Symmachiella dynata: one gene and its partner. Each later gene encodes a partner of the first gene's protein in a complex. Links are inferred from orthologs where the notes say so. Each region holds a gene or a part of one and is shown in the gene's direction. Other genes may lie near its edges.

The links. The genes of interacting proteins can lie anywhere in the genome.
Region 2: the proteins of tsaD (region 1) and tsaE are in contact, whole or in part, in a crystal structure (PDB 6N9A), measured with the Thermotoga maritima proteins. The link is inferred for Symmachiella dynata from one-to-one orthologs. Residues at the interface, in WP_004082750.1 of Thermotoga maritima: Cys10, Asp11, Arg49, His50, Leu82, Gly84, Gly135, Gly136, Glu154, Thr155, Leu156, Asp157, Asp158, Ser159, Glu162, Asp165, Lys166, Arg169, Leu170, Tyr175, Lys213, Thr214, Leu217, Tyr218, Gln221, Arg222, Asn324; in WP_004082108.1 of Thermotoga maritima: Leu37, Gly38, Lys46, Lys57, Val59, Lys60, Ser61, Thr63, Phe64, Thr65, Leu66, Met67, Val69, Pro71, Tyr82, Arg83, Leu84, Asp86, Asp88, Phe89, Asp93, Ile128, Asp130, Glu131, Arg134.

What each region holds. Positions count from the first base shown.
Region 1 is NZ_CP036276.1:4,965,251-4,969,770, forward strand. Bases 484-3,375 are described here. They hold tsaD (tRNA (adenosine(37)-N6)-threonylcarbamoyltransferase complex transferase subunit TsaD), read left to right. Parts: upstream 484-1,341; coding sequence 1,342-2,409; downstream 2,410-3,375. Other genes in these bases: Mal52_RS18820 (S41 family peptidase), read left to right, coding at 484-1,229; Mal52_RS30660 (YfaP family protein), read right to left, coding at 2,449-3,375. Also shown: more of Mal52_RS18820, read left to right, coding at 1-483; more of Mal52_RS30660, read right to left, coding at 3,376-3,849; Mal52_RS18835 (vWA domain-containing protein), read right to left, coding at 3,924-4,520.
Region 2 is NZ_CP036276.1:6,415,392-6,419,937, reverse strand. The notes cover bases 895-3,812. They hold tsaE (tRNA (adenosine(37)-N6)-threonylcarbamoyltransferase complex ATPase subunit type 1 TsaE), read left to right. Parts: upstream 895-2,054; coding sequence 2,055-2,570; downstream 2,571-3,812. Other genes in these bases: Mal52_RS24430 (DUF1501 domain-containing protein), read right to left, coding at 2,594-3,812; Mal52_RS24440 (thiamine-phosphate kinase), read left to right, coding at 1,070-2,002. Outside these bases: Mal52_RS24445 (trypsin-like peptidase domain-containing protein), read left to right, coding at 1-830; more of Mal52_RS24430, read right to left, coding at 3,813-3,967; Mal52_RS24425 (secretin N-terminal domain-containing protein), read left to right, coding at 4,505-4,546. UniProt on the Escherichia coli protein: Required for the formation of a threonylcarbamoyl group on adenosine at position 37 (t(6)A37) in tRNAs that read codons beginning with adenine.

The sequences.
Region 1 (4,520 bases):
ATTATATCAGCCCGGAAAACCTGCGGGCGTTTAGCGATTCGGTCGAACAGCAATTCGGCGGAATCGGGATTCAGGTCACGCTCGACCCAACAACGCACCGTTTGACTGTTGCCGCCCCGTTGCCCGGCGCTCCGGCGCAAAAAGCGGGTGTCAGACCGGGAGACGTCATTACGGACATCGAATCGGAATCGACTGAAAACTTTGACATCGAGGACGCCGTCAAACTTCTCCGCGGCCAACCGGGCGAACCGGTCAAAATCAAAGTTCTGCATCGCGGCGAAACCGAACCGGTGGAAGTGACCATCGTCCGCGACATCATCCGCGTCGCCACCGTGCGAGGCCTGAGCTACAAAGAGGACGGTAGCTGGAGCTATTTTGTCGATGAAAAACACAAGATCGCTTATCTGCACCTGACGACCTTTAGCCGTAATTCCTACGAAGAACTCAAAGAGACGATGGAAACATTGTCTGAAGAGGGCATCAAAGGCTTGATCTTGGATCTGCGTTTCAATCCCGGCGGGTTGCTTTCCGTGGCGACGGAAATTTCCGACATGTTCGTCGAAGAGGGAAAAATCGTTAGCACCAAAGGCCGTAACACGCAGGAGCAGGTCTTCTCGGCGAAAAAGCAGGGGACGTACAGCGATTTCCCCATGGTGATCTTGGTGAATCGTTACAGCGCCTCGGCGAGCGAAATTGTCTCCGCCTGTCTTCAAGACCACAAACGCGCGTTGATCATCGGCGAGCGGACTTGGGGCAAAGGGAGCGTGCAAAACGTCATCAATCTTGACTATGACGATAGTGCGTTGAAACTGACGACGGCCAGTTACCATCGTCCCAGCGGAAAAAACATCCATCGCTTCCCTGGTGCCAAGGAGGAAGATGAATGGGGCGTGATGCCGGACGAGAACTATAAGATCCGCCTGGGAGACCGGGAAATCGGCAATTTACATAGCCATCTCGCTGAACGGGAACTTTTCAAACCCAGCGACGGCGAAGACAAAGATGAAGAGCCGAAAGAAACATTCGCTGACCGGCAACTCGAAGCAGCAGTCGCCTACTTAGCAGCCAAGATCGACGGTGTCGAACCACCGAATCCGACGACGCCTGCTAAAGAAGAGGGTGACAACGACGAAGTCGCCAAACAGGACGATGCGAAAGTGCCCGAGACGAAAGAGGATCCTAAGCCGGAACCGGAATCCAAACCAGAACCGGAATCCAAACCGGAATAACCGGGGAAATCTTCACCGGCGACTTTCCCAGCATGTTTCTCCAGCAACACACGACCGCGGAGGCCCCATCAGGTTCTCCCGGTCGTTTTTTTAGCGCGGATACTTAAGTGCAGTGACCGATAATTTGCCATCCGATGAATCTGGTGCCGGTGATCGGCGATTGATTTTAGCCATCGAGTCTTCGTGCGACGAGACGGCGGCTTCGGTCATCGATAGCGACCTGAACATCCTGGCCAATGTCGTTGCCTCCCAAACGGATCTGCACCAACGCTTTGGCGGGGTGGTTCCGGAAATCGCTTCGCGGGCGCATGTCGAAAACATTCTGCCAGTGATCGACGAGTCCTTACGGCAAGCCAATGCCACGCTACAGGACCTGTCGGCAATCGCCGCAGTGACGCACCCCGGCCTCGTTGGCTCACTTTTGATTGGATTGACCGCGGCTAAAACATTGGCTGCGGTCTTCGATCTTCCGTTGGTGGCCGTCGACCATCTCCAGGCGCACATTTTTGCCTGCCGTCTGGCCGCTGGCCGTGATGTGTTTCCCGCCGTGGGATTGGTCGTCAGCGGCGGGCATACGAATTTGTATGACTGCCAAGCGCCATTGGAAATGGAGTTGTTAGGCTCCACGATCGACGACGCCGCCGGCGAAGCCTTTGACAAGGTGGCGGCCATGCTGGGGCTGGAGTATCCCGGGGGCCCCTCGATTGAGCGGGCCGCACGCAACGGCAATCCAGCGGCCTATGATTTCCCGCGTTCTTTTATCAAACAAGATCGACTGGAATTCAGTTTCAGTGGGTTGAAGACAGCTGTGTTGTATCGCGCTGCAGGGCAACAGGCAAAAACCGTTGATCCCGCATCGCTATCCCGGCAGCAAATCGCCGATATCGCTGCAAGTTTTCAAGAGGCGGTCGTTGATGTGCTCGCGGCAAAATGCGGGCAAGCCTTGCAGCAACTGGGCTATCGCACACTCTGCGTGGGAGGCGGCGTCGCAGCCAACGGCCGACTGCGGGAAAAACTGACTGACGTAACGTCACAATGCGGCGCGGAATTGATTATTCCGCCCATGGAATTGTGTACCGACAATGCGGCGATGGCGGCGATTGCGTGGGAATTGCTTGCCCGCGGCGAAACGGTCGCCTTGGATGTGGGTGTACAACCCGGTCTGGTGCGTAAGAAATAGCTGGAACGCATTTTTGTCGTTCGCTGCGATTCGGGTGCCTCAATTGCCGCTGCCGGTGTTGAGGAAACTAAAGGTGAACACATCGGTGACCTGTGAAAATGTGGGCGTGAGTCGCATGCGAACATAGCGGCGGTCCGCAGAAATGACGGCCGACGCTGACAGCGAAGAGCCTTCGGGAATGACAGAGATCACCGGTTGATACCCAACGCCCGCGCGGCGGTTTCCGCCGGGTTTTGCTAAGCGGCGCGTTCTTAGAAAGTCGTCGCGGGCTTGTCGACCTTGCGCCGACGCTTGCACAATGCGGCTGCGATTGCGGACCGGAACCGGCGGGCGGGCCATGTGAGGCACCGCAGAGATGGTTACTGGTTGTGTACGACGTCCCTGTTTGAGTTGCACGCGTACGACCGTCTCCTCATCGGTCAGAGCAATCACCTGTGTCTTGGTTGTTTCCGAGTCGGTCCCCTTATACTGCGTCACTGTGAGCAAGGCGCGTTTGGCCACGACCCGGCCCCAGACATGTTGGATCTTGATGCGATAGGTGCCGGTGAGCGCTTGTGGATAGACAATCTCTTCGTAGGTCTCCGTTTGTCGCGGTCCCATGCCGTCGTGCAGCAGGACGCCGCCTGCCGGAGACTGTGGGTGTTGCAACGAGCAGAGCGTGCCATTGGGTTCCTCAATAATCAGATCCAAGTCCGCTTCTCCCTGCCAACGGAGAATGATCTGCATATCGTGGGTTTTAGCTGCGGCCATTTTCTCAGCAACGGCTTTCGCCTCGGCGGTCTTTCCGACTCGACTGAGCTCTTGTTCCAAATCGAGCAGCGCGTTTTCTGCTTGGCGATGCAGCAACTGGTGATCGGTGGTCCAAACGTGCGACAAGATACCCAACGCGGCCCATTGCACAGCATCGTTATCTTTAAGTTTTTTTGCCAATCGCAACCCCAAGGCGTATGGTTCAGGACGCGCGGGATTCAGTGAGGATGCTTGCCGGTACAAATGCAACGCACGGGGCAATTGTTGAAACCGCACAAGGTACGCGGCGGACAGCATCATGCTGGATTGGTCGACGGTACGAAAATCGGACCGGGACAGCATGGCGCGTTCGATGTCGTCGGTCGAACGTTCCGCCAATTGCATCTCCAAGGGGAGCACTTCATACATCCACGTGCGGCCCTGTCCGTGCCGAATGGCGGCCTCTAAAAATGCGATCGCTCCCTCATGGTCCTTCAATTCAAAAATCGCTTTGAAGGGTGCGTGAAACTCGATCGGCTGCGGTGTATGCGTGGCAAAAAACTTGTCCCAAACCTCAACCGCATTGCCCTGCACGGGAATCGCCGGGAAGGGAATCGGCTTGAAATCTGCGGGATGTGGAGCCGAACTGGGGTCGGTTAATGCCGAAGCGGAGCCGGGATCTGCATCCCGACTCCGCTTCTTTTTTGACAAGCTAGGTTGTTTGGCGGAACTATCCGTAGAGGCTTTGGAGCCCTTAACGGCGTCTTTGCCTTTCTGACGGCCCTTTACGGTTTTTTTTTCTGGGCATCAACAGCTTTGTTGTCAAATTCGGCCGGTACGTCTTCCGCGGGGACATTGAACTGTCCACCACCAAAGCCACCACCACCGCCACCGAATCCGCCACCACCGCCACCGAATCCACCACCACCGCCGCCAAATTGTCCACCGCCACCACCAAAGCCACCACCACCGCCTTGCGGGGTTTGAATCGGAATCACCAAGTCGCCGACAGGATAGACGCGGATCTGCAGGATTTCCTCAGCAACCCGTTTTGTGGTGATCTTCATGACTTCGTCTTGGACGACGTACGTCAGCTGCAACGGTTCCAGCATCAACTTCAACGCGTTTCGAAGTGAGATCCCGGCGAGTGTCAGGTTGATGGGCGAATCGGGAGAGATGCCTTCATCGTTGAGGGCCACGTCATCGACCACGATCTGAATATTGTGCAAGTCTTTCAGGTACAAAACCACATCCGTCAACGGCTGGTCTTGGAAGTCGACTTCGGTGTTCTCATCCAAGGCTTCGTAGATGCGATCTTCGATCGGGCTGAATTTCTTCAAGTCGACCGACGCCCATTTCTTACGGTTGATAGTCAGAGCTTC
Region 2 (4,546 bases), 1.5 Mb from region 1 along the record:
CCGGCAACAGTGGTGGGCCGTTGGTGAACTTGGACGGCGAAGTCATCGGCATTAACGTCGCCATTCGTGCCGGAGCACAACGAATCGGCTTCACGATTCCCATCGATGATGCCCGCCGCACGATTTCGCGATTGCTGGACAACGAAAAATTCGGCACCTACCACGGCTTGCTCACCAAGGATGTCCGGTCACCTGAAACGAAGAAGATGGTTGTCAGCGGAACGCATTCCGACAGCCCGGCTTTCCAAGCGGGGTTGTTGCCCGGCGATGAAGTCCTCAAGGCGGGTAAAGTGGCAGTGTCGGATCGGGCAGACTTCGAACGAGCGTTGTTGGGAATCAATCCCGGCAAAGAGGTGCCGGTCACAGTACGACGCGATGGCTCTGAGGTCGCCCTGCAACTCCGCATCGGACGCAACGGCGAACGACCCCTCACGAATATCGTGGCTCGTGCCAACAATGGTGACACCAGTTCCTATCGTGGAGATACGCCACAGCAAATGGTCTGGCGGATTCTCGGTTTGCGATTCCGTTCCATCAGCCAAAACCAACTGCCCAACAAGTATCAAAAACACTACAAGGGCGGATTGCAGGTCATCGAAGTCCGTGCCAACGGCCCAGCGGCTGCCAAAGGAGTGAAGTCCGGCGATGTGGTTGTGGGCTTGGCGTTGTGGGAAGCCTATAAGATTACGCATGTGACGTATGCCTTCAATCAACAACGCAAATCGCTGACCGCCAACTCGGCCGCTTCGGAATTGGCACCTGTGAAATGCCATATCATTCGCGGAGAGCAAATTATCGAAAAAACATTGAGCCTTCCCCTGCAAGACTAGTGTTGCAGGTGGTATGGACACATGATTGAAAGTTACTGACTCTGCTGCGTGATGCTAGGACTGTCATCACCTTGACTCACCGGTTGCAGTAAGAAGACTAACGCCGGATCCCAGCGCCGTGGCTAGCTGGGGTCCGGTGTTTTTATGCGCCGAGACGTACGGTCCTTCCCAGCACATCGGTACGGGCCTACAATCCGGGCGAGAGTCTCTTTAACCCCAATCAGCTAAGGTCCACTCGGGTGAACACCGGCCGGCATGAATTTGAACTGATCGCATGGATTCGCCAACAGACCCGCGCTCATGAACGTATCCCGCTGGGAATCGGCGATGACACCGCAGCATTAGCCTTTCCAAATCCGGCGAACTGTCTGGTCACGGTCGACATGCTGATGGAAGGGGTGCATTTTACCATGCCCCCGGCGACGCCCCGGCAAATCGGCCATAAAGCACTGGCGGTCAATCTCAGCGATATTGCCGCGATGGCCGGACGCCCCTTGGCAGCTGTCATCAGCCTCGCCCTGCCCCGTGGTATCCCCGCGAAATTCGCCGAGGAACTGTACGCCGGCATCGGGGAGTTGGCCGACCAATTCGGTGTCGCCATCGCCGGCGGAGATACCAATAGCTGGCAAGGTCCGCTGGTCATCAGCATCACCGCCTTGGGTGAAACAACCGACCGCGGCGCCGTAACCCGCAGCGGCGCTCGCCCAGGTGACGCGATCTTTGTCACCGGAGAATTGGGCGGCAGTCTAGCGGGCAAACACCTCGACTTCACGCCCCGCATCAACGAAGCCTTGAAGCTACATGAAACCGTGGACCTGCATGCCATGCTCGATGTCAGCGACGGCTTGGCAGCGGATTTGCAGCACATTGTCGAAGAAAGCGGCGTGGGAGTTATTTTAGACGAGTCGGCAATCCCCATCAGCCCAGCCGCCCAAACCGCCGCCGGCCAAGACGATCGCTCTGCTTGGGAACATGCCCTCTCCGACGGTGAGGACTTTGAGTTGTTGTTTACCGTTTCAGAGGATGACGCTGTACGGTTGTTGGCCAACTCACCGCTGGAGATCCCACTGTCGCGAATCGGCACGGTCGTTGACGGGAACGAAATGCAATTGCGCACCGCAGCCGGTGAGGTGATCCCCCTACCGGTGTCAGGCTGGAAGCATCTGTTATAATTGCCGCCGGTTTTGATTTTCCGTAACGACAGCTGATTGAGAAAGCCCCACTGTGCCCGGCTCCGAATCATCCTTCCCGAAAACCTGGACGTACACGTCACATGACGAAGTCGAAACTGCTGCAATAGGCGCTGCCATAGGACGCGCTGCTCGAGCGGGGGCGGTGATTGCTTTGGTGGGCAACCTCGGTGCGGGTAAGACGCGTCTGACTCGTGCCGTTGCCAAGGCGCTGGAGGTCGACGAAAAGTTGGTTACGAGTCCAACATTCGTATTGATCCAAGAATACGCCGGTCGACTGCCGGTCTTTCATTTCGATACGTATCGGTTGGGCAGCGTCGATGAGTTTCTGGATCTGGGCGTCGAGGAATACTTTGAAGCCGGAGGCGTCTGCTTGATCGAATGGGCAGACCGCGTTGCCGGCGTCTTGCCTGACGATGTGCTACGGATTGAAATCGACATCACGGGAGAAAGCACCCGCGTTTTCAAGTTCGCCGCCCATGGACCGATCGCACAATCAATTCTCAACGACGTTACTCGCAACGTCGCCGACGCGCATAAAGAAGGTTGAAATTGTGGAACCCGCGCCGGGGGTTACAGCAATTCCGAAATCGGGGTGGGATCTTCCAGGACCGGGGTTGGGCGACCGCGATGGTCTAAGAGATGTAGCGCCGGGTTGAGTCCCATGGCTTTGTAGATTGTGGCATGGATGTGCTCCGGACGGACGGCGCGGGTAAGCGGTCGATAGCCCTTGCTATCGGTCGAGCCGATTATCTGCCCGCCGCGAATGCCACCGCCACCCATCAGGCAGAACATCGAAGCCCCCCAGTGATCGCGACCGGGTGTCCCCTTGCTCAACGGAGGACCGCCATTGCCACCGTCGTTGATCCGTGGTGTGCGGCTGAATTCGCCGCAGAGCACAACCATGGTGCTTTCCAACAGCCCGCGCTGCTCCAGGTCTTTGAACAATCCAGACACAGCTGCGTCGACCCGCGGCAAATACGAGTTCATTCTCGATTCGAGATCCCAGTGACTGTCCCAGCCACCAAAGTGGCAAGTGACAAACCGTGCGCCGGCTTCGACCAACCGTCGCGCCAACAATGTGCTTTGGCCCCAGGTATGCCGTCCATAGAGATCGCGAATCCGTGGATCTTCACGGCTGAGGTCAAAAGCCTCCCGCGCGCTTTTACCGGAGACAAATTCAAACGCGTTTTTGTCGAACCGGTCCATGGCATCGAACGTGGCGGTCTTTTCGACATTGCGGGGAATCGTGTCGAGTTGCGTCAACAACCCGCGGCGATCCTCCAACCGGGTTAAAGACAACCCTTTTGCCAGGTTCAGGTTTTTGACTTTGAATTTATCTTTGTTCGGATCCCCACCAGTCTGAAACGGATCGTGTTGCACGCCCAACCAGTTTCCGCCGAAGTAGCCCGGACGCAAGCCGATGCTACTGGCAACCGGTACGCTGATGTAGCTGGGCATGCCCGGGTTTTTGGCACCCAACTCGCGCGTGATCACGGAACCGAGGGAAGGGAATTTGCCCGATTTGTTCCCGCCGCTGACACCCATCGCTTTGGAGGTCAGCATACGATGCCCACCGGCGAAGTGATCGCCCGTGCCGTGATGGAGTGAGCGGACGATTGAAAACTTGTCGGCGATTTTTGCTTGTTGGGGAAACAGTTCGCTGATTTCAAACCCAGGGACGTTCGTAGGAATGGGATTCCACATACCACGAATCTCAGCCGGTGCTTCCGGTTTCAGATCGTAAAGATCCAAGTGCCCCGGTCCGCCATCGAGCCACAGCAAGATGACTGAGCGATCCCGTTGACCCTCTGCCGCAGTTTCCTTGGCACGCAACACGTCGGCCAATCCCGCAGTCGCCATGCCGGCGACGCCCAACTGTACAAAGCTGCGGCGACTCATGCCGTCGCAGTACTTTTCCGTGTTTCCCATATCGACTTGCAACATCGTCGGTTTCTCCCAACCTAAATGGGGGCAATCGTCCCACGTCATTGCGGGGCCCACAACGCATCACGCGGCATTGATGTGAATTCTACTCAAATCACTGCAATCCATGCAACGTGATCTAGGGAATATACCAGGGTCGTCGGCTGTGTAGAGTGGTCGGTGGCTAGTGGCCGGCGGCCAGAATCGGGGGAGCGATTTCTCGTGATTGGTCGCGGGGGGAGAAGCTTAGAGCCTAGTCCGCCAGTTCGAAATGGACTTCCCACTCACCACCTCAAGCCTGTCTCCTCACGCCTGTTTGACGCAAAAATAGACAAATTTCGCTCCCCGTCGCATCTTCTTAAACAGTCCGCGATTGAGCATTTCGCAGTTGTAGCCAAGTTATTCCGTGATAAAATGGGAAATCGAGATTTCTTGCTCGCCGTGATTTCACAGGCAAGCCCCGTGTCGATCGATTCTTCCGCGAGTACTCACACTTGCGTGATACGGGTAAAAAATACCGTTCGGAATGCGTTCTCTAACACGAAAAGGTAGTCTCACATGCGCTCCATGCATCGCATATTTCTGTCGGCTGTTTGCGGG